One region of the Paracoccus aestuarii genome, then DNA from elsewhere that is predicted to be linked to it. Evidence: riboswitches for the same ligand, from Rfam matches in the RefSeq annotation. Region 1 holds a riboswitch; each other region holds the start of a gene.
What was found. Region 1 has a riboswitch for cobalamin ahead of JHW48_RS17690 (TonB-dependent receptor plug domain-containing protein). Riboswitches for the same ligand answer to the same signal wherever they lie in the genome.
Positions count from the first base shown of each region.

Region 1 (5,739 bases):
GCGTCGGTCACCGCGATGCGGCCCGACAGCTCGACCCCCTCGCGCGGGCTGCGGCCGGTGCGGTTGCGATAGGAGAATGCGCCCGCATCGGTGACGAAGAACTCGATCTCGTGGTCCAGACGCTCGCGGAACCAGGTCAGGTCGATGATGCCGCCGGCCAGCTGGGTCTCGATTCCGATGTCGATGCTGCGGTTGATCTCGGGGCGCAGGTCGGGATTGCCGATCGTGCCGAAACCGCCGAAAAGCTCGATGAAGGACGGGCTGACCAGCCCCGTCCCCGCCGAGGCATGCAGTCGCAAGGGCCGGTCCGGCACCTGCCAGGACCCGGCGACGGTCCAGCTGGTGAAATCGGCGAATTCGCGGTTCCGGTCGCGGCGCAGCCCGGCCTGAAGGTCCAGCCCCCCGTCCAGCGCGGCGCGGTATTCCAGCGCGACCGAGCCCATCCGCCGGTCGCGGCCCTGGGCGAAGGTGTTGGTGTCGCGCTGGCGTTCGGCCAGCAGGCTGACGACCTGGCGCGCATCCGCCGCGCTGCCGTCCAGGCCCAGGGTGGCGCGGTATTTCAGCTTCACCGTCTCGCCCCGACTGTCCACGTCATCGGCGGGGCGGCGCTTCTCGATGGTCTGCTGCAGGTCGATCCGGTGGGACAGGGCCGCGCCCTCGGGGGCCAGCTCGGCCCAGATGCCCCCTTGGAACTCGTCGCGATCGTCGATCAGGTCGGCATCGACGACATAGCCCGCCGCGTCGCTGGCGAAGAAATCCGTCACGTCGCGGCCGATCGTCTCGGTCGACCGGCGCAGCACCGTGCCGAAGCGCAGATCCGGGGTCGCGGCGAAATCGCCCGACAGGCCGATGGTGCGCCGGTTCGTGCCGTCGCGCCCGCCGCCATCGCCCGACTGGTCGAAGCCCCGATCCTCGCGCGCCGACAGGGTCAGGGCCACGCCGCCCCGATCACCGCGCTGCGTAACCCAGGCCGATGCGGCACCGCCATTGCCCAGCTCGACTCTGCCGCCCGCGGCGCGGCCTGGCTCGGCCCGGCGGGTGATGATGTTGACCACCCCCGTCGAGGCGTTCGAGCCATAGGCCACCGATTGCGGCCCGCGCAGCACCTCGATCCGCTCGACATGATCCGTGTCCAGCCCCGAGAAGAAATATTCGTCGCCCCCGCCCACGGCTTCGATTCCGTCGATCAGAACGAGGACGTGGCGACCATCGCCCCCGCGAACGCGCAGCTGGGTCAGGTTGCCGGAGCTGCTGACCGACAGGCCGGGCAGGCCGCGCAGCGCCTCCTGGACGGTGACCAGGCCGCGCCGGCGGATCTCGTCCCCCTCGATCACGGTATGGGCGCGGGCAAAGCCCTGCTGGGGCACGGGGGCCAGCCCGCCCGAGATGACGATGCCGTCCAGCAGGACGGGCTGGCCTTCTTGGGACAGTGCAGCTGTGGGCAGGGCGGCGGCAAGCGCCAGGATCGACAGGGGACGACGCATCGGTCGGACCTTTCCAGGATGCAGGCGGGGCCTGCGGCACAGAACGATGCCCGGCGCATGGCGATGCCGGGCGGTGACGGACACCTCTGCGGGAAAAGGCCGCTTTCCTGGCGCGCCCCGCACCGGAAATGGGTGAGTGCTGCGGCAGGTCTCCTGGCTTGCGGGTCAGGGCTCGGGCCCGCCTTCCCGGATCGCTCCAGTGGCTGCGGGGGCCGTCGCTCGCCGCTTACTGTTGCGGGGGCAGCCGCGGATTGACCCTGTCGGGCGACACCGGCGTTCCCATTTCATCCGACCGCAAGGCCGGAACCGTAGCGCGGCCTTCATGCAAATCCCGCGCCGGGCTGTCAACGCCCAAGCGCGCGGTGGGCGCTAACGGGATCTTAGGACCTTTGGCCTAAACCTGACGCCGTCACAGAACCCGGAGCGCGCGATGAAAGCCCGAATTCCCAAACTGACCCTGCGCCAGCGCACGATCGCCACCAGCGTGGTGCTGATGGCGACGCTGGCCTTCGTGCTGGTGGGGGCCTTCACCCTGACCAAACGCGACAGCCTGATGGAAAGCGCCGAGAGCCTGCAGCGCGTGACGCTGCGCGTCCTTGCCCATGAGCTGCGCAACCAGTTCGAGGGCTTTTCCGCCACCGAACAGGCCGACGGCACGCTGAGCGACGTCGTCTGGCCGGTGATTCCCGATTTCGACGACCATGCGATGATCGACAGCGTCGGCGCCCAGACCGCCGAGACGGCGACGATCTTCCGCCGCGACGCCTCGGGCCAGTTCATCCGCATGACCACGAACGTCATGCGCCCGGACGGCACGCGCGCGGTGGGCACGGCGCTGGACCCGCAGGGCCCGGTCCATGAGGCCATGCTGCGCGGCGAATATTTCGCGGGCCAGGCCAACATCTTGGGCGAGGACTACATCACCGCCTATCTGCCGATCCGCAACGCCCAGGGCGAGGTTCACGGCGTGCTCTATGCCGGGACGGCGATCTCGCAGATCAACCAGGTCCTGCAGCGCAGTATGGGGGTCGCGCTGGCGATCACGCTGTTGGCACTGGCCGTGGCCTGCACCATCAATTCGGTCATGACGCGGCGCGGGATGCGGCCGCTGGTGGCGCTGGACGGGGCGATGCAGGACGTGGCCCAAGGCGATTACGACCGGCCCATCCCCCATACGGACCTGCGCGACGAGGTCGGATCCATCGCCCGCAGCCTGCAGATGTTCCGCGACAACCTGGCCCAGGCCGATCGCGACCGCGAGGCCGTCGCCGCCAGCCGCGCCGAGGCCCAGGCCGAGGCCGAGGACCAGGCCCGCAAGCAGGGCCGCGCCGTGTCGGACCTGATGGCCGGGCTGCAGCGCCTGGCGCGGGGCGACCTGACCGCGCGGATCGAAAACCCCGCCCATGACCCCTTCCCGGCCGATTACGAACAGCTGCGGTCCAGCTTCAATCAGGTGGCCACCGATCTGTCGGGCACGATGATGCGCATCGTCGACGTGGCGCGCCAGGTGCAGGGCGGATCCGAGGAGATCACCTCGGCCGCCGAGGATCTGGCCAGCCGGGCCGAGACCCAGGCCGCCACGCTGGAGCAATCGGCCGCCGCCCTGACCGAGCTGACGGCCAGCGTCGAATCGACCGCGGGCCTTGCCCGCTCGGCGCAGGAGGTGTCGTCGGACAACCATGCCATCGCCGAACAGGGCCGCAGCGTCGTGGGCGAGGCCATCGCCGCAATGAAGCGCATCGAGGCATCCGCCGAACAGATCAACCGCATCATCGCGGTGATCGACGACATCGCCTTCCAGACCAACCTGCTGGCGCTGAACGCGGGCGTCGAGGCGGCGCGGGCGGGCGAGGCGGGGCGCGGCTTTGCCGTCGTCGCCTCCGAGGTGCGGGGCCTGGCGCAGCGCGCATCCGACTCCGCGCGCGAGATCAAGGGCCTGATCTCGGATTCCTCGACGCATGTGCAGGCGGGTTCGACGCTGGTCTCGCGCACGGGGGGCAGCCTGGAACAGATCCTCGACCGGGCGCGGTCGATTTCGGACCAGGTGGCCTCGATCGCGCTGGCGGCCAATGACCAGGCCATCGCCCTGGCCGAGATCAACCAGGGCGTCAACCAGTTGGATCAGGTGACCCAGCAGAACGCCGCCGTGGCCGAACAGGCGAATGCGGCCGCGGCCTCGCTGAACCAGCAGGCGCGCGAGCTGAACGGCGCGCTGGCGGGCTTCGACACGGGCGCGCGGATGCAGGCCGCCCCGGCCCGCGCCCCGGCCCGCGTGGTCCAGGCCCCGCGCCAGGCCCGCATGGCCGAGTTCTGATCCCGATCAGCGGCGCCGGCGCGATGCGTGCCGGCGCCAGACCTCGATCATCCAGGTCAGCATGACCGCGTTCAAAATGTGCCACATGAAATGCGTCCCGAAGGGCGTGACGTCGCAAAGCGGGATGTCCAGGCTGCGGAAGGTCAGCGAGGCGACCAGGATCGCCGCCCCGATGGCCAGCCCCCGCGCCGTGTCCGGGTCGCGCCGCCACAGGATCGCCGCATAGGCCAGGATCAGCGCCGGCACCGGCGCATAGCCCGCCGAGGATCCGATCCCCGGGATCAGCGCGAAGACCGGCACCGTCACCGCCGCATAGGGCAGGAAGGCCAGCGTCGCCACCCCCGCCAGCCACGGCCGCATCCCCAGGAAATCCCGGCTGGCCGCGAAGATGTAGACCAGGATGAAGGCCAGGATCGGCAGCACGTCCATCAACCCCGTCAGCCGGTTGGCATGGGTGTGAAACAGCCAAGACCCGATGCCGATCACGAACAGGATCGCCGCCAGCAGCCGCCCCGTCCCCATCCCCGGCCCCCGCAGCCGCGGGGCGATCACCGCGGCCCCGATCAGGAAGGCCAGGTTGGTGACGGCGTTGATCGGCTCGGACCAGTAGTCGGGGCCGGTCCTCTCGCAATAGGCGTTCACGGGTTCCAGCCAGCTCATCGCGTCTCCCTTCGCATGTCACGCCCATGGGGCCATGCCCGGCCGCCGGTGGCAAGGGCGGGCTTGCGCATGTAAAACGAACGCTTTACACCCGCCCCATGGAAAAACGGGACGAGATCATCGCCGGCGCCATGGGCGTCTTCGAGCTGCAAGGCTTTCGCGGCATCGGCGTCGATGCCGTGCTGGCGCCGTCGGGGGCATCGACGCGCACGCTCTACAAACATTTCGGGTCGCGCGACGGGCTGGTCCTGGCGGTGGTGGAGCGGCGGCACCAAGCCTTCATGCGGGCGCTGGCCCGGCTGCCCGATCACGGGATCGAGCCGCTGTTCCAGGCCTTGGCCGACTGGCTGGTCGATCACGGCGCGCATGGCTGCATGTTGCTGCGGGCGCGGGCGGAATATGCCGCCGCCAGTGACGCGGTCGCGGCCTTGGTCGCCCGGCAGAAGACCGAGTTCCGGGGCGAGATCGCGCGCCGCGTCCGAACCTGCCTCGGCCGCCCGGACGAGATGCTGACCACCCAGATCTGGCTGCTCTTCGAGGGTGCGACCGCCGCCGCCGCGGTGGCCGGACCCTCGGTCATCGACGCGGCGCTGTCCGCCGCACAAGCCCTTCTGTCCCGCGCCGCATCGGAGCCGTCATGACCCGCACCCCCCCGGCCAGCAGCCTGATCGGCGCGGCCTTCGCCCTGACCGCCCTGGCCTATGGGCTGTCGCGATTCGCCTTCGGCCTGCTGATGCCCCAGATCAAGGCCGAGCTGGGCCTGACCCCGATCCAGGCGGGCTGGATCGGCAGCGCGGGCTTCGGCGCCTATTGCATCGGCGTTGTGGTGGCGCTGCTCGTCGTGCCCCTCTGGGGGCCGCGCCGGGTGGCGGTGCTGTCGGGGCTGTTCGCCACGGGGGTTGGGGATGATCGGGGCGGCGCCATTGGGGACGGTGGTCTTCGCGGGCATGGCGCTGGCGGGGCTCAGCACCGGGCTGGCCTCGCCGCCCTTGGCCGCCGCCGTCGCGCGCTGGATCGCCGAGCCGCGCCGCCCCGCCGCCAACGGGCTGATCAATGCGGGCACGGGGGCGGGGATCATGCTGTCGGGCTTGGCGGTCATGGCCTTCGCATCCGCCTGGAGGGAGCTTTACATGGCCTTCGCCGCCATGGGCGCGGCGATCACGCTGTGGCTGTGGCTGACCATCCCCCCCGGGCGGCTGCTTACCGATGCGCCGACCGGCCCGGCCGGGCGGGGGCAGGGGGTGGTGGCGCTCGGGCTGGCGGGGCTGCTGATGGGGGCGG
Region 1 is NZ_CP067171.1:126,492-132,230, forward strand. Features, by position in the region: gene JHW48_RS17690 (TonB-dependent receptor plug domain-containing protein) at 1-1,484, opposite strand, end outside; cobalamin riboswitch at 1,611-1,810, opposite strand; gene JHW48_RS17695 (methyl-accepting chemotaxis protein) at 1,915-3,798, shown strand; gene JHW48_RS17700 (ceramidase domain-containing protein) at 3,805-4,458, opposite strand; gene JHW48_RS17705 (TetR/AcrR family transcriptional regulator) at 4,557-5,099, shown strand; partial or broken gene JHW48_RS18720 (hypothetical protein) at 5,192-5,296, shown strand; gene JHW48_RS17710 (MFS transporter) at 5,364-5,739, shown strand, end outside.

Region 2 (5,739 bases), on a different replicon from region 1:
GGGCGGGGCTTGGCGGATCTGCGCCCGGGGCGAATGCCACGCCCTGCCCGAGGACCGCGGCCCGATCCGCCTGTGGCAGGCGGCCGATTGCGATCAGGGCTGAAACCGCCAGACCGCCTGCCCATCCGCCGGATCGGTCAGCCGATGGGCGCGGATGCCGAAGACCCGGCCCAGCAGCGCGGGCTCCAGCACCCGGTCGGGCGGCCCCGCCCGGACCAGCCGACCCGCCTGCATCACCGCCACCCGGTCGCAGCGCAGCGCGTGGTTCAGGTCATGCAGCGCGATGACCACCGCGATGCCCAGCCCCGTCACCAGGTCCAGCAGCTGCAGCTGGTGGCGGATGTCCAGATGGTTCGTCGGCTCGTCCAGCAGCAGGATTTGCGGCGCCTGGACCAGGGCGCGGGCGATATGGACCCGCTGGCGTTCGCCCCCCGAAAGCGAGGCCCAGTCCCGGTCCTCCATCCCCGCCAGCCCGACGCGGGCCAGGCCGTCCGCAACGCGCGCGTCGTCCGCCGGGCCCCAGGGATTGTCGCGGTCCAGCCAGGGGATGCGGCCCAGACCTGCGGCCCCCGCCACGGTCAGCCGGTCGGCCGTGTCGGCGAATTGCGCGACGAAGGCCAGCCGGCGGGCGACCGCGCGGCGGGGCATCCGGGCGATGTCCCGCCCGTCCAGCAGGACCCGGCCCGTATCCGCCCGCGCCAGCCCCGCCAAGGCCCGCAGCAGGGTCGACTTGCCCGACCCGTTGGGACCGACCAGGCCCAGAACCTCGGCCCGCCCGACCCGCAGCGAGACATCGTCCAGCACCCGGGCCCGGCCGCGGCGCAGATGCAGGGCGCGCGCCTCCAGCACGGTCATCGGGGGCCTCCGTGGCGGATCAGGATGACGGCGAAGATCGGCGCGCCGATCAGCGCGGTCACCACGCCGATGGGCAGGACCTGGCCCGGGATGACGATGCGCGACAGGATGTCGGCCCCCACCAGAAAGACCGCCCCGATCAGCGCCGATGCCGGGATCAGCCGCCCATGCCCGGTGCCGACCAGCATCCGCGCCGCATGCGGCACGACCAGCCCGACAAAGCCGATGGCCCCCGCGATGGACACCATCACCGCCGCGGCCATGGCCGTGACGCCGATCAGCACCACGCGCACCGGGCCCACCCGGACGCCCAAGGCGGCGGCGGCCTCGGGGCCGAAGGCGAAGGCGTCCAGGCTGCGCGCATGGGCCGTCACCACGACCAGCGCGACAAGCGCCGCGGGCAGGGCCAGATGCACATCGGGCCAGCGCACCCCCGACAGGTTCCCCAACAGCCAGAACATCAGCCCGCGCGCCTGTTCCGCATTGGCCGATCGCGCGATGATGAAGGCCGTCAGCGCGTTGAACAGCTGCGACCCCGCGATGCCGGCCAGCACGATCTGGCTCGTCGCCTGCGCGCCCGCGCCGGCCAGCCGCGCCAGCCCCGCGACCAGCAGGAACGCCCCTACCGCCCGCCAGCGCCCCCGCCCCCATCGGCACCATGCCCGCGCCGAGGCCCGCCACCGTGACCAGCACGGCCCCGGTCGAGGCCCCCGCCGATATGCCCAGCAGCCACGGATCGGCCAGCGCATTGCGCAGCAGCGATTGCAGGACCAGCCCGCAGATCGCCAGCCCCGCCCCGCAGGCCCCGCCACCAGCGTGCGCGGCAGGCGATAGGCGCGCACGATCCCCGCCTCGATCGCATCGGGCGCGGGCAGGCCCAAGACCGGCCCCGCCAGCGCCCGCAGGACGGTGCCGGGGGGATGGGCGGGCGTCTCGCCGATGCAGATGCCGGCCAGCAGCGTGACCGCCAGCACCGCCCCCACCCGCAGCGCGGCACCGCCCCGCCCCGCGCGCAAGCGCCCCGGGGGCGGCCAGGGATCCGTCCGTCACGGGGCCAGCCCGGCCATGGCCTCGGTCAGGGCCTCCAGCCCGTCGAACATGCGCAGGCCCGCATGCATCGCCTCGGCATCCAGGATGACGATGCGATCCTCGCGCACGGCGGTCATGCGGCTGGTCACCGGGTCGGACCGCAGGAAGTCCAGCTTGGCCTCGTGATCGTCGGCGGGAAAGCGGCGGCGGTCCATCCGCGCGATCACGATGACCGAAGGATCGGCGCGGGCGATGCTTTCCCAGCCCACGGTCGGCCATTCCTCGTCCGACTGCACGACGTTGCGCAGGCCCAGCTGGTCCAGCATCCAGGCCGGGATGCCGCGCGCCCCCGCGACATAGGGATCGACCTCCAGATGCGCGGAAGAAAACCAGACCACCGCCGAGGCGTCGGGCAGGTCCAGCCCCCGAGCCCGGTCCACCGCCGCCGCCTGCCGGGCGCGCAGATCGGCCTGCAGCGCCCGCCCGCGATCGCCCAGGCCCATCATCCGCGCCATCTGGTCGACCGAGGCATAGAGCGTCTCGATGTCGAAATCCGCCTCGCGCGTGCCGTCGGCGCCCACGGTATTGTCCTTGGCCGCGCAATCGGTCGGCATGACATAGACGGGGATGCCCAGATCGGCGAACTGTTCGGGCCGACCGACCACGCCCTGCGCGCCGATCATCCATTCGAACATGGTCACCACCAGGCCGGGCCGGCGGTTCACCACGGATTCGAAGCTGGGCATGTTGTCGGCGATGCGCGGCACGCCCGCATCGGCATCGGCATGCCGGGGCAGCACCGCGTTGAACCACAGCGCGGTGCCCGCCATGCGGTCCTCGGCGCCCAAGGCATAGAGGATCTCGGTCGTGGACTGGCCGATCGAGACGACATTGGCGGGCGGTTCGGCCAGCGTCACGGTGCGGCCGCAATTCTCGATGGTCAGGGGGTGGTCGGCCAAGGCCGCCGCGGGGAACAGCGCCAGCAGGGCCAGCGGCAGGATACGCGTCATCTGTCTTCCTTCCCGAAAACAGGGGGAAGGGCCGCGACGGACCGCACGCGATGCCAGACGGGACGCGCCATGCCGGACCCGCCCGCGCACCCCGCCCGGTTCAAGTGTCAAGCGATGGCAGGTCTCCTGACTGGCGGATACGGCGTCCCCGGCCTTCCCATCCCGCAGGGGGACAGTGGCATCGTCGGGGGGCCTGGCCGCTTACAGTTGCGGGGGCAGTCGCGGGTTCGGCGCCTGATGGCTACACCTCACCGCGTTCCCTTTTCACCCGCGCGCAGCCTGTGGCGCACGGGAACCATCGGCGCCTGCATGGCCCGCGCGCGCCCGGGCGTCAAGCGCGCATCACAGGATCCACAGCCGGATCAGCCAGGCGACGGCCCCCAGGGCCGCCACGCTGGCCACCCACAGGGCCACGAACCACGCGATCCGCGACAGGCCGCGGGGCATCAGTGATACCCCTCGTTCGGGTCGATCTTGCCGCGGAACACCCAATAGGAATAGGCGGTATAGGACAGGATGATCGGGATCAGCACCGCCGCGCCGACCAGCATGAAGATCTGGCTGTTCTCGGGGGCGGCGGCCTCCCAGATGGTGACCTCGACCGGGACGATATAGGGATACATGGAATAGCCCAGCCCCGCGAAGCCCAGGACGAACATCCCCAAGGCGCAGAGGAACGGCCAGTAGTCGTGATGGCGCACCATCAGCGTGCGGAACATCCCCAAGGCCAGCAGGCCCACCATCGCGGCGACGCCTGCTGCCAGCACGATGTTCCAGCCCCCGAACCAGCGGCTGTAATAGCCGTCCTGCAGGAACGGCGTCCACAGGCTGACCACGCCCATGAAGGCCACCGTCGCCAGGCCCAGCAGCCAGGCCCGGCCGCGCATGCGTTCCTGCAGGCGGCCTTCGGTCTTCATGACCAGCCAAGTCGCGCCCAGCAGCATGTAGCCCACCGCGACCGCCAGCCCGACCATCAGCGTGAAGGGCGTCAGCCAGTCCCACCAGCCGCCGGAATAGCTGCGCGCGGCCTTGTCGATGTCGATCCCCTGCAGCAGCCCGCCCAAGGCCACGCCCTGCGCGACGGCCGCCATGGTCGATCCGCCGATGAAGGCCAGATCCCAGACCGGGCGCCAGCGCTTGGTCTTCCATCGGAACTCGAAGGCGACGCCGCGAAAGATCAGCGCCAGCAGCATCACGATGATCGGGACGTAAAGCGCGGGCAGGATCAGCGCATAGGCCAGCGGAAAGGCCGCGAAGAGGCCGCCGCCCCCCAGGACCAGCCAGGTCTCGTTGCCGTCCCAGACCGGGGCCACGGAATTCATCATCACGTCACGGTCATGGCCCTCGGGCTCGACCGCGAACAGCATGCCAAGGCCCAGGTCGAACCCGTCCAGCACCACATAGACCAGCACCGCGAAGGCGATGATGAAGGCCCAGATGACGGTCAGGTCGAAGGATACTCCGTCTGCGATGGGCATGGTCATTCTCCGGGCTGGATGCTGCGGGTCTTGTGCTGCTGGGCGGGGGTGGTGCCGGCGGTGCGGATGGGACCGTCGGCATGGTCCTTCATCCGCGGTTCGGCCACCACCGGGGCGCGGTTCATCAGCCGCATGATATAGTATGTCCCGGCCCCGAACACCGCGAAATAGACGATGACGAAGGCGATCAGCGAGGACCCCACCGCCGCCGCGTCCAAGGGCGCCGCGCTATCCGCGGTGCGCAGATAGCCATAGATCGTGTAGGGCTGGCGGCCGACCTCGGTCGTGATCCAGCCCGCCAGCACCGCGACCAGCCCCGATGGCGCCATGATCAGCGCCGCGCGGTGCAGCATCGGGCTGTCGAACAGCGTGCCGCGCCAGCGCGACCAGGCTGACCACAGCCCGATCCCCAGCATCGCGAAGCCCAGCATCACCATCACCCGGAAGGACCAGAAGACGATGGCGACGGGGGGCTGATCCTCGATCGGGATGGTGTCGAGCCCCGCCAGCGGCGCGTTCAGGTCATGCTTCAGGATCAGCGAGGACAGCTTGGGGATGCCGATGGCGTAATCCAGCCGCTGTTCGGCCTGATTGGGCAGGCCGAACAGATAGAGCGGCGCGCCTTCGGGATGGCTTTCGAAATGACCCTCCATCGCCATGACCTTGGCGGGCTGATGTTCCAGCGTGTTCAGCCCGTGGATGTCGCCCAGAAAGATCTGCACCGGCGCAAAGATCGTGGCCATCCACATCGCCATCGAAAACATTGTCCTCGTGGCCGGGCTGACCCGGTCGCGGCGGTGGCGGTGGCGCAGCAGGTGCAGCGCCGCCACGCCGCCCACGATGAAGGCCGTGGTCAGATAGGCCGCCGTCACCGTATGCGCCAGACGATAGGGGAAGGAGGGGTTGAAGATCACCTGCCAGAAATCCGTGGGCAGGAACTGGCCCGTATCGGGGTCGATCATGAAGCCCGCGGGTGTGTGCATCCAGCTGTTCACCGACAGGATCCAGAAGGCGGATATCGCCGTGCCCACCGCCACCGCCAGGCAGGCGATCATGTGCAGCGTGGGCCCCACCCGGTCGCGGCCGAAGAGCATGATCCCCAGGAACCCGGCCTCCAGGAAGAAGGCCGACAGGACCTCATAGGCCATGGGCGCGCCGATGGTCGGCCCCGCCTTGTCGGAAAAGACCGACCAGTTGGTGCCGAACTGATAGGACATGACGATGCCCGACACGACGCCCATCGCAAAGGCCAGGGCGAAGATCTTGACCCAGTACCGGAACAGATCCAGGTATTTCGTGTCCTTGGTCCACAGCCACAGCCCGTTCAGCACCGCCAGAAAGCTGGCCAGGCCGATGGTGAAGGCGGG
Region 2 is NZ_CP067169.1:232,420-238,158, reverse strand. Features, by position in the region: gene JHW48_RS01200 (DUF1850 domain-containing protein) at 1-103, shown strand, start outside; gene JHW48_RS01195 (ABC transporter ATP-binding protein) at 94-855, opposite strand; partial or broken gene JHW48_RS01190 (FecCD family ABC transporter permease) at 852-1,871, opposite strand; gene JHW48_RS01185 (ABC transporter substrate-binding protein) at 1,902-2,894, opposite strand; cobalamin riboswitch at 2,994-3,208, opposite strand; gene JHW48_RS01180 (DUF2474 family protein) at 3,237-3,341, opposite strand; gene cydB (cytochrome d ubiquinol oxidase subunit II) at 3,341-4,372, opposite strand; gene JHW48_RS01170 (cytochrome ubiquinol oxidase subunit I) at 4,375-5,739, opposite strand, start outside.
Region 2: it holds a riboswitch for cobalamin, as region 1 does, so the genes downstream of both, JHW48_RS01185 (ABC transporter substrate-binding protein) here and JHW48_RS17690 (TonB-dependent receptor plug domain-containing protein) in region 1, are expected to answer to the same signal.

Region 3 (5,739 bases), on a different replicon from region 1:
CCGCGCGCGATCTGGTGGCAATGGGCTTCACGCTGGTCGCGACCTCTGGCACGGCGGATTTCTTGGATGCCGAGGGCGTGGCCTCGACCCGCGTGAACAAGGTCTACGAGGGGCGCCCGAACATCGTCGACCGTCTGAAGAACGGCGAGATCGCGATGGTCCTGAACACGACCGAAGGCGCCCAGGCCATCGCCGACAGCCGCGATATCCGCGCCGTCGCCCTCTATGACAAGATCCCCTATTTCACCACGGCCGCGGGCAGCATCGCCGCCGTGGCTGCGATCAAGTCGCGCGAGGAGGGGGAAGTCGGGGTGAGGTCGTTGCAAGCTTAGATAGTCAGCGCATAGCATTTTATCAATCAGCTTCGCCGGACTTCATTCCGGCGAAGCTGACGGTACACGTTTCACGTTTACCTTGATAGGCTCGCCGATCGCGAAACTCGCCGCTATGGCCAATGATCGCGAAAACGAAAACCTCTACCAGCCACTGCATAAGCAACCAAGCCTCGTACAGTTCAACGGCATCCGGCACATAGTTCTGGTCTTGATGGACGAGTTTGTTCCGAATGAACGAAAGTGCGGCTAGACCGTCTGTGAGACTCCAAGCCCTCGCCACCCTTTCTACAGCCGGACTGTGTTGGCAAACAGGGTGATCGATTCGCAGGAAGCTGATTGTGGCACGCAGCTTGTCAGCAAATTCTTTACTGTCCTTAATCAACCTTTGCGACCAGCCTGCCATCCGCTCAAGTATGTAGTAGGTCGTGTTGACAAAAGGGATTCCTCTGGCAGTCGTCGTATGATTCAAGCTCATCTCTACGTGGGAGATGAACTTGGCACGCAACCTGATATCCGACGATGAGTGGACCTTCTTCGAAGGCTTCATTCGTGCCGTCCGGCACGCTAACGGGCGGAAACCCGCGAACCATCGTCTTGTTCTCGATGGAATTTTCTGGATCGCAAGGACTGGTGCGCCATGGCGTGATCTGCCCGAAGAGTTTGGCAAGTGGTCCTCGGTCTACCGTCAGTTCCGCCGCTGGACTTTGGCGGGACTGTGGGAGGATATCCTGGATGCGCTGAACCACGCTGAGATCGCGCCAGACAAGCTCCAGATGGTTGATAGCACTGTGATCCGCGCGCACCATCATGCGGCGGGCGCAAAAGGGGGACTCCGAAAGAGGCTCTTGGCCGTTCGAGAGGTGGGTTCTCGACCAAGATCCATCTCAGGGTCAACGGCGCAGGCCTCCCGATGAGGACCGAGATCACGCCGGGGCAAGAGTCCGATTACACCGGCTACGATCTGGTGATGGCCGACAATCTTCCACAGCCCGCCGTTCTGGTCGCCGACAGGGGCTATGACTCTGATAAAATTCGGGAAGACATCGAGAGCCGCAACGCCCTGCCCATGATACCGATGCGAAAGAACCGAAGGGTGCGCAAGGCTGTCGACATGACCATCTATACCCTGCGCAACATGGTCGAGCGCTGCTTCAACAAGCTGAAAAACAGCCGCCGCCTGGCAACCCGCTACGACAAAACCGCCGAAAGCTTCCTCGGCTTCGTCGACGTCGCCTGCATCAGGCTCTGGCTCCGCCATTTGTCAACATGACCTAGACGAAACCACGCCAACCCCTTATACCCCACTCCGCTTAATCATCTCCTTCAGCAGCGCCCTCTTCCCCCTCTCGCTGATCCGGCGGGGTCCTTCTATCAGCACCCCCGCCCCAAGCTCCGAGGTGAACGCGGCGGCTCGTTGCCCGTGCCTGCCAGCGCAGCGGCTCCCGAAGCTCAGGCCGAGCGCGCCAGCAGGTAGCAGTCCATGATCCAGCCATGGGCGGCGCGGGCGGCGGTGCGGGTGGCCTCGATGCGGGGGGCGGCCTCGGCCAGGGGGCCGTGGTCCAGGCGCTCTTGGGGCATGCCCAGATAGGCGCCCCACCAGATCTCCAGCCCCTCTGGCGGCAGCGTCGCGAAGGCGCAGCCGCCGTCCAGCATCACCACTGCGCGGTCGCAGTCTGGGGGCCAGCCGCCTTCGCGCAGCTGGCGGCCGGTGGTGATGCGGACCTCTCCGCCAAGGGCGTTCAGGGGGATGGCATGGGCCGCGCACAGCGCCTGGATCGCCGTGATGCCGGGGATCACCCGCGGCCGCCAATCCAGCCGCGCCGCGATCCGCAGGCTGCTGTCATAGAGCGACGGATCGCCCCAGACCAGCATCGCCACCGTGCCGCCCTGCGGCAGGTCCACGGCCTGCGCCCAGGCCGCGGCGATGGCGTCGTGCCAGGCCTCGACCCCGTCCAGATAGGGCAGGGACGGGTCGCGGCGGGGCAGGTCGACATGGGCAACCGCGCCGTCGGGGCGGTGGCGGGCCAGCATCGCGTGGCGCAGATGGGCTAGGTCCTCCTTGCCCGCGCCCTTGCGGGGGATCAGGACCAGGTCGGCCTCCTGCAGGGCGCGGACGCCCTGCAGGGTCAGGTGGTCGGGATGGCCGGTGCCCGCCCCGATCAGCACCAGCTCGATCATGCGTAGAGCCGCGGCGTGACCAGCCCGCTGCCGCGCAGGCCGCGCGCGGCCTTGGCGCCTGCCAGCACCGCCAGATCGACCAGCGGCTCCAGCGCCAGGACCAGCATATAGGCCGCGCCGAAGGACAGGATGCCGGGCAGCGCCTCGGCCCCCTGGCCATAGAAGGCCCAAAATGCAACCCAGACCACGATGCCGCCCTGATAGGCCGCCGACAGCGCCAGCGCCTGGCCATAGCGCAGGTCCACATAGGCCGTGCCCGGCGCGATGATCCGCCGCGCCACCGCCTGCAGCGCGAACAGCGGCACCAGCAGCGTCGTCACGTTCATCCCGTATTGCGGCAGATCGAAGGGCGCGAAGACCAGCCCCTGGATCAGCAGGCCAAGCGCCAGCCCGATCGCCGCGGGCGCGGCCCCCAGGATCAGGAACAGGGTCGAGCCGAGGATCAGGTGCACCTCGGACACGCCCACGGGCCAGGTCGGCAGGACCTCGAAGAACAACAGCGTCGCGGCCGTGGCCAGGCCCGCCCGCGCGGCCAGCGATGCCGCGCCCTGCGCGCGCAGCGCCCCGGCCGCCAGCTTCAGGGTATAGAGCCCCGCCGCGGCTGCGGTCGCATGGCTCAGGATGATCTTGGCGCCGGTGACGACGCCTTCCTCGATATGCATGTCACACTCCTTCGGCCGTCCACCCGACGGCATGGGGTTGGCTGACATGGCCGGTCTCCTGGCTCGCGGGTCGTGGCGCGGCGTCGGCCTTCCCGGATCGCTCCAGTGGCCATGGGTGACGCGCGCTCTCCGCATACAGTCGCGGGGGCGGCCGGGGCTTGGGGCGCCGCGATTGGGTCCGCCCTTCCCCGTTCCCGATGAAGCCCGACGCTGAGCGTCTGACGGGCACCATGCAGTGCCATCACCTAGACGTGATCGCCCCGTCCGCGTCAAGCCGAGGCTGGGGCGATCAGGTGAAAGAAGGTGCCGGTGACCTGATCGCGGCGGCTGCCGGTCTCGGGGACCTCGGCGCCGGTCGCGTCGGTCACGCGGGCCAGGGGCGCGTCGGGCTGGGACAGGACCGTGGCATAGTGGAATTCATGCCCGCGCAGCGCCACCCGCCCCAGCCCCGGCAGAGCGGTCAGCGGCTCGGCTCGGCGGTATCCCAGATGCATCCGGCGCTTGGCATAGCTGGTCTCCAGCCCCAGCAGGCCCAGCATCGGGTGGCGCAGCCCATCGGCATCGACCAGCCCCGCCCCAAGCGCCATATAGCCGCCGCATTCCCCATGCACCGGCCGCGTCGCCGCAAAGCGGTGCATGGCCGTGCGGAAGCCGTTGCAGGCGGCCAGCCGGGGCGCGTGCAACTCCGGGTATCCGCCCGGCAGCCAGCAGCAATCGGCGCCGTCATCCGGCCCCTCATCCGCCAGCGGCGAAAAGGGCAGGATCGTGGCCCCGGCCCGCCGCCAGGCCTCCAGCACATGCGGATAGACGAAGCTGAAGGCCGCGTCGCGGGCCAGCGCGATCCGTCCCCCCGGCGGCGTCAGCGGTCGGGGCGCGGGGGCCTCGGGCAGGGCACGATGGGCGGCGGCGGCGATGATCGCCTCCAGGTCGCAATGCGCGGCGATGAACTCGCCCGCATGGTCCAGGATGGCCTGCAGTCCCGCCGTCTCCTCGGCCTGAATCAGACCCAGATGGCGTTCAGGCAGGGTGATGTTGCCCTGACGCGGCAGGCTGCCCAGCACGCGGATGCCCGCCTGATCCATCCCCTCGCGGATCAGCCGGTCGTGGCGCGGCGAGGCCACGCGGTTCAGCACCACCCCCGCAAAGGGCAGATCGGGGCGCAGCGTGGCAAAGCCCCGCGCCGTGGCCGCCGCCGATTGCGCCTGTCCGCCCACGTCCAGGATCAGCACCACGGGCCAACCCATCATCTGGGCGATTTCCGCGCTGGAGCCGATGCCGGTTTCCCCCGCGGTCGCCACCCCGTCGAACAGGCCCATCGACCCCTCGGCCAGGACCAGATCGGCGGGCGGTTGGCCGGTCGCATGGGCGATCAGCCGCCCCGGCTCCATCGCCCAGGCATCCAGGTTGAAGCTGGCTCGCCCCGAGGCCGCCAGGTGGAACCCCGGATCGATGTAATCCGGCCCCGACTTGAAGGGCTGCACCGTGAGTCCCTGCCGGCGCAACGCGGTCAGCAGGCCCAGCATCAGCATCGTCTTGCCCGTCCCCGATGCGGGGGCGGATATCATCAGACCCGGGGTCATTCCGGAAACCTCGGCGCGTCGCCCACGGGGCGATAGCGGCGGTCATAATCGGCGGCGTAAAGGCGGCTGTCCTCGAACCCCTCGCCCGCCAGCGCGGGGCCGACCAGGATCAGCGCGGTGCGGTCGATGCCCTGCGCGTCTACCGTTGCCAGGGTCGCGCGGATCACCCGCTGGTCCGGCCAGCTGGCCCGCCAAACCACCGCCACCGGGCAGTCGGGGCCGTAATGCGGGGTCAGATCGGCCACCACCTGCTCCAGCGCGTGGATCGACAGATGGATCGCCAGCGTCGCTCCGGTCGCGGCGAAGGCCGCCAGCGTCTCGCCCCCGGGCATCGAGGATGCGCGCCCCGGCGTCCGGGTCAGAACCACGGATTGCGCAAGGCCCGGCAGGGTCAGTTCGGTCTGCAGCGCGGCGGCGGCGGCGGCGAATGACGGCACGCCCGGCGTCACGTCGAAGGGGATGTCCAGCGCTCGCAACCTTCGGATCTGTTCCCCCATCGCGGACCAGACCGACAGATCGCCGGAATGCAGCCTCGCCACGTCCTGGCCCGCCGCATGGGCGGCGGCGATCTCCTCCATGATCCGGTCCAGCGACAGGGGCGCGGTGTTCACGATCCGCGCGCCGGGCGGGCAATGGGAGAGCAGCGCGGCAGGCACCAGCGACCCGGCATAGAGGCAGACCGGGCAGGCCGCGATCAGGTCGCGGCCGCGCAGGGTGATCAGGTCGGGCGCGCCGGGGCCTGCGCCGATGAAATGGACGGTCATGGAACCTCTGCGATCGCGATGGTGACGGGACCGAAGGTCCGGCGCGGATGGGTCAGGCGGCCGCCCGCCGCAAGGGCGGCGGCCTCGGCCACCGATCCGGTGCCGAAGGCGGCCAGGATGCGGGCGGATTGCGTGGGTGTGGCGACGCCTGCCACCGCGACCAGGTGCAGGGGCAGGGTGCGGGCCCGCGCCAAGGGGCGCAGCTCGGGCGCGCGTTCGG
Region 3 is NZ_CP067169.1:357,638-363,376, forward strand. Features, by position in the region: gene carB (carbamoyl-phosphate synthase large subunit) at 1-332, shown strand, start outside; gene JHW48_RS01800 (hypothetical protein) at 355-840, opposite strand; one part of gene JHW48_RS01805 (IS5-like element ISPaes1 family transposase) at 824-1,166, shown strand; one part of gene JHW48_RS01805 (IS5-like element ISPaes1 family transposase) at 1,166-1,605, shown strand; gene cobF (precorrin-6A synthase (deacetylating)) at 1,785-2,513, opposite strand; gene JHW48_RS01815 (energy-coupling factor ABC transporter permease) at 2,510-3,175, opposite strand; cobalamin riboswitch at 3,207-3,423, opposite strand; gene JHW48_RS01820 (cobyrinic acid a,c-diamide synthase CobB) at 3,445-4,755, opposite strand; gene cobM (precorrin-4 C(11)-methyltransferase) at 4,752-5,519, opposite strand; gene JHW48_RS01830 (cobalamin biosynthesis protein) at 5,516-5,739, opposite strand, start outside.
Region 3: it holds a riboswitch for cobalamin, as region 1 does, so the genes downstream of both, JHW48_RS01815 (energy-coupling factor ABC transporter permease) here and JHW48_RS17690 (TonB-dependent receptor plug domain-containing protein) in region 1, are expected to answer to the same signal.

Region 4 (5,739 bases), on a different replicon from region 1:
GGTAATAGGTCTCGTGTTCATCCGGCGTCAGGTCGAAGGACAGGCGCTGGAAGGCCGCGCCCGGATGGCTGCGCAGCGCGGGTTCCGCATCCGGCGTCACCTCGCCGGAAAACCCCACCCAGACCCCGCCCGATGATTTCAGCGCGTCCTGCAGGGCGACGACCAGCCCGCCGGATGGCGCATCCCCCAAGGGAAGGCGGTTCGACACGACGATCAGGCGGGACATCGGCAGGCTCCTCAGGTCAGGCTGCGGTCCAGCCAGAGGGCCAGGGCCGCGGGATCGGGCAGGCGATGGGCGGCCGCGGTGGCGCCCTCGCCGATCTTGATGGCCATGCCGCCGCGCGACTGCGCCTCGGCCATGGCGGGTTCGTCAGTGGTGTCGTCGCCTGCAAAGACCGGCAGGCGGCCGTGGAACGGCTCCAGCGTCATCAGATGGGCCAGGGCGCTGTCCTTGCCGACACCGGCGGGGCGCAGCTCCAGCGCCATCTTGGCGGGCTGCAGCATCAGATGCGGGTTCCGGGCGGCCAGATCCTGCATGATGCGCCGCACCTCGGGTTCCAGTTCCGGGGCGGCGCGGTAGTGCAGGGCGCCGCCATGGGGTTTCTCCTCGACCAGCAGGGCGGGATGGGGGGCGGCCAGGGCGCGCAGGTCGGCATGCAGCGCGGCCGCGTCGAATTCGGCGTGATGCAGGGTTTGGACATGGCCCGCGCGCAGGGACAGCTCCGACCCGTGGCTGCCCGCGACCACGCCCGGGAAATCCGGCAGATGCCCGCGCAGATCGGCCACGTCGCGCCCCGAGATCAGCGCCACTGCGCCCCCCTGACGGTCATGCAGCCGCGCCAACCGGTCGCGCAGCGCACCCGTCACCCGGACCGCATCGGGGCGCGGGGCGATATCCACCAGGCAGCCGTCGAAATCCAGGAACAGCGCGGCATCGGGCGACAGCGGGGGCAGGGTCATGGGCGGGCCTTCGGGTCGTGGATGACGCAAAGGGAACCCGCCCGCCCCCGCCCCGGTTCACCGGGATGTGAGGTTTTTCTGCCCCGCGGCGCGACGGATCAGTATTCCACCCCCGGCTGCGCCTTGATCCCGGCACGGAAGGGATGGCGGATCTGGGTCATCTCGGTCACCAGATCGGCGGCGGCGACCAGCGCCTCGGGCGCGCCGCGGCCGGTCAGCACGACATGGGTCATCGGCGGCTTCTCGGCCTCCAGAAAGGCCAGCACCTCGGCCACATCCAGATAGCCGTAGCGGAAGGCGATGTTGATCTCGTCCAGCAGGACCATGCGGATGGCGGGGTCGCGGATCAGATCCTTGGCGCGGTCCCAGCCCGCGGCGGCGGCGGCGATGTCGCGCGACTTGTCCTGGGTTTCCCAGGTGAAGCCCTCGCCCATCGCGTGGAACTGACAAAGGCCCGCGAAATGCGTGGTCAGCAGGCGCCGTTCGCCGGTATCCCACGCGCCCTTGATGAACTGGACCACCGCGCAGGGCATCTGATGCGCGATGCAGCGCATGATCATCCCGAAGCCGCTGGAGGATTTGCCCTTGCCCGGCCCGGTATGGACGATCACCAGCCCCTTCTCGCCGGTGCGGCTTTCCATCATGCGGTCGCGGGCGGCCTTCTTCTTGGCCATCTTGCGGCTGTGGCGGGCCAGGTCGTCTTCGGGAATGGGGTCGGTCTGCGTCATGCGGTCGCTCCTTGCGGTTGACAATGGGCGGGGACGGGGGTTTGGTCGCGGGCGTGTTGGTTCCTGTCTATGACAGGCGAAGAGGGAATGCGACAAGGCCCCCCAAAGGGCCCCAAGCGCAGCCGCCCCCGCGACCGTGACCGGAGAGGTCGCCCGATCCACTGGCCCCCAAGGGCCGGGAAGGGGGGCGATCGTGGGGGAAACCCCGGATCCGCAAGCCGGGAGACCTGCCAGCACCGGATGATGACGGGCGAACGGGGTGTTTCGCAACCGGCAGGTGATGGCCGGATGCCCCGTGCCTGCACCTTCCGGACGCCCCTTTGCCGCAAGGAGAAAGGGGCCGCGATGCGCGCCGTTCTGCATGTCTGCACCACCTGTCGCGGCACCCTGCCCGATGACGATCCCGATCCCTGCGCGCCCCGCGCGGGCGCGCGCCTGTTGGCCGCGCTGTCGGGCGATGCCCCGCCGGGGGTCCGGATCCGCCCCGTCGAATGCCTGTCCGCCTGTTCGCAGGGCTGTGCCGTCGCGCTGTCGGGGCGGGCCAAGTGGTCCTATGTCTATGGCCGCCTGACGCCTGACGACGCGGCCCAGATCCTGTCGGGCGCCGCCGCCTATGCCGCCGCGGCCGACGGGGTCGTGCCGTGGCGCGAACGCCCCGCCATCTTCCGCAAGCAGAGCCTTGCCCGCATCCCCCCGCAGGAGTGACCATGACCGACCTGACCAAGACCCCCGTCACCGTGATCACCGGATTTCTGGGATCGGGCAAGACGACCCTGATCCGCCACCTGCTGCGCAATCCCGGCGGGCTGCGTCTGGCGGTGATCGTCAACGAATTCGGCACGATGGGCGTGGATGGCGACATCCTGCGCGGCTGCGCCGACGAGGCCTGCCCGGCCGAGAACATCCTGGAGCTGTCGAACGGCTGCATCTGCTGCACCGTGGCCGATGATTTCATCCCCACGCTGGAATCGCTGATGGCTCTGCCGCGGCGGCCCGACCACATCCTGATCGAGACCTCGGGTCTGGCGCTGCCCAAGCCGCTGCTCAAGGCCTTCGACTGGCCCGCGATCCGGCTGCGGATCACGGTCGATGGCGTCATCGCCCTGGCCGATGCCGAGGCGGTGGCCGCGGGCCGGTTCGCCCCCGACGTGGCGGCGGTGGACGCGCAGCGCGCCGCCGATGAGGGCCTGGACCACGAGACCCCCCTATCCGAGGTCTTCGGCGACCAGATCGCCTGCGCCGATGTAGTGCTGCTGACCAAGGCGGATCTGGCGGGCGATGCGGGGGTCGCCGCCGCGCGGGACGCCATCGCCGCCGAGGCGCCCCGCCCCCTGCCCATCCTGACCGTGACCGAGGGCGTGGTGGATCCGCGCCTGATCCTGGGCCTGGGCCGCGCCGCCGAGGATGACCTGGACGCCCGCCCCAGCCATCATGACGGCGCCGACGATCACGAGCACGAGGATTTCGACACGGTCGTCATCGACCTGCCCGAGATCACCGACCCCGCCGATCTGGCCGCGCGCATCGGGCGGCTGGCCACCGAACAGCGGATCCTGCGGGTGAAGGGCCATGTCGCGGTGGCGGGCAAGCCGATGCGCCTGCTGGTCCAGGCGGTGGGCGCGCGGGTGCGCCATCAATACGACCGGCCTTGGGGCACGACCCCGCGCGCCTCGCGGCTGGTGGTGATCGCGGAACATGACCATGTCGACGCGGAGGCGATCCGCGCGGTGCTGACGGGCGTGCCCGCCTGATGCATGTGGTCTTTCGCGAAGAGGTCGGTCTGGACCGGACCGACGCCCCCTTCGATCCCGGGCAGACGCCCGGCGATCTGGTCGTGCTGTCCTTTTCGGACAGCGACCTGGGGGCCTTTGCGGAGGGCTGGCGCCGCGCGGCGGGGGGCCTGCCCTCGACGCGCCTGTGCAACCTTGTGGCGCTGCGCCATCCGGTCTCGGTCGATACCTATGTCGAGCGGACCCTGTCGGGGGCGCGCGGCATCCTGATCCGCCTGATCGGCGGCGAGGACTGGTGGCCCTATGGGCTGGCCTCGGTCCAGGATCTGGCGCGCAGGCGGGGGATCGCGCTGGCGGTCCTGCCGGCGGATGGGCGCGACGATCCGCGGCTGGACCGGGCCTCGACGGTGCCCGCATCGGTCCTGCGCGTGCTGCGGCGTCATTGCGACGAGGGCGGGGCGGTGGCCGCGCAGGCGGCGCTGGCGCAGCTGGCCATCGCGGCGGGGCTGCAGGCCGCGCCGGTCCTGGGCCGCCCCGCCCTGCCGCGGATGGGGTTCTATGACCCGGGGCGCGGGGTCATCCCCGATCCCGGCCCGGTGGGGGCGCTGGTCACCTTCTATCGCAGCTGGCTGGCGGCGGCGGATGTGGCGCCGATCGACGCGCTGATCCATGCGCTGCGCGATCGCGGCATCGCGGCGATGGGGGCATTCGCGCCGTCCCTGAAGGCCGAGGGGCTGGCGGAATGGCTGGCGGGGGCGCTGCCGGGCGGGCCGGGGATGGTCGTCAATGCGACCGGGTTTTCGGGTGGCGCGGTCGATGGGTATTTGGGCAACGGAGAAACGGCGGGGGTCGCGCCCTTCGGCGGATGGTCCTGCCCGGTGTTTCAGGTGGTGTTGTCGACGAACCGGCGCCGCGACTGGCTGGCGGCGGAGCGGGGGTTGTCGCCGTCCGATCTGGCCATGACCGTCGTGCTGCCCGAGGTGGATGGCCGGATCCTGGCGGGGGTCGTCAGCTTCAAGGGCGTCGCGCCGCGCGATCCGGATCTGGAATATGCGCGTTTCGTCCATCGGCCGGATATGGGGCTGCTGGGGCAGGCGGTGGACCGGATCGTCGCCTGGCGCGGGGCGGCGCGGGATGTGGCGGTGGTGCTGTCGACCTATCCCGGCCGCGACTGGCAGCAGGCCCATGCGGTCGGGCTGGACGCGCCCGCATCCGCGCAGGCGGTGGGGCGGGCGTTGGGGGTCGCGCTGCCCGGTCTGCCGCAGGGCGTCATCCGCTGGCCGCTGGCCGATTACCGCCGCGCGCTGGCCCGCCTGCCGCAGGGGTTGCGCGACGATCTGTCTGCGGCCTGGGGTGCGCCTGAGGAGGACCCCGATTGCGTGGAAGGCGCCTTTGCCCTGCGCGCCAGCCGCCACGGGCCGGTGATCCTGGCGCTGCAGCCCGAACGCAGCCACCGCATCGGGCGCGAGGACAGCTATCACGACCTGACCCGCGTGCCGCGCCATGGCTATGTCGCCTTTTATCTGTGGCTGGCCGAGCAGGGTCTTGGCGCGATGATCCATATGGGGGCGCATGGCACGCTGGAATGGCTGCCGGGCAAGGCGGTGGCGCTGTCGGGGGAATGCTGGCCGCAGGCGCTGGCCGGAGGGATGCGGGTCGTCTATCCCTTCATCGTCAACGATCCGGGCGAGGCCGCGCAGGCCAAGCGCCGCTTGGGTGCGGTGACCTTGGGCCATATGCCGCCCCCGATGCGCGCCGCCGCCCTGCCCCCCGGCATGGCGGGGCTGGAGCGCAGCTTGGACGAATATTCCACCGCCGACGGGCTGGATCCCGCGCGCCGCGACCGCCTGATCGCGGCCATCCGGGACGAGGCCCGCGCCTTGGGCGTCGAAGCGGATCTGGGCATCCCCCCCGACGCCAGCGCGGCCGAGGCGATCACCCGCATCGACCGCTTCGTCTGCGACATCAAGGAAAGCCAGTATGGCGCGGGGCTGCATGTCTGGGGGACCGGCCCCTGCGGGGATGCGGAACGCGCGGGGCTGGCGGCGGCTTTGGCGGGGCGGTTCGTGCCGCCGGGGCCGTCGGGTTCGCCCAACCGGGGACGGACGGATGTGATGCCCACGGGGCGCAACCTCTTCAGCGTTGATCCGCGTGCCCTGCCCACGCCATCGGCCCATGCCCAGGGCGTCAGGCTGGCCGAGGAGCTGCTGCGCCGTCACCTGCAGGATCACGGCGACTGGCCGCGCGGGCTGGTCGTCGATCTGTGGGGCAGCGCCACGATGCGCACGGCGGGCGAGGATTTCGCCATGGCCCTGCATCTG
Region 4 is NZ_CP067169.1:369,439-375,177, reverse strand. Features, by position in the region: gene JHW48_RS01890 (alpha,alpha-trehalose-phosphate synthase (UDP-forming)) at 1-226, opposite strand, end outside; gene otsB (trehalose-phosphatase) at 238-960, opposite strand; gene cobO (cob(I)yrinic acid a,c-diamide adenosyltransferase) at 1,059-1,688, opposite strand; cobalamin riboswitch at 1,729-1,937, shown strand; gene JHW48_RS01875 (DUF1636 family protein) at 2,034-2,393, shown strand; gene cobW (cobalamin biosynthesis protein CobW) at 2,396-3,439, shown strand; gene cobN (cobaltochelatase subunit CobN) at 3,439-5,739, shown strand, end outside.
Region 4: it holds a riboswitch for cobalamin, as region 1 does, so the genes downstream of both, JHW48_RS01875 (DUF1636 family protein) here and JHW48_RS17690 (TonB-dependent receptor plug domain-containing protein) in region 1, are expected to answer to the same signal.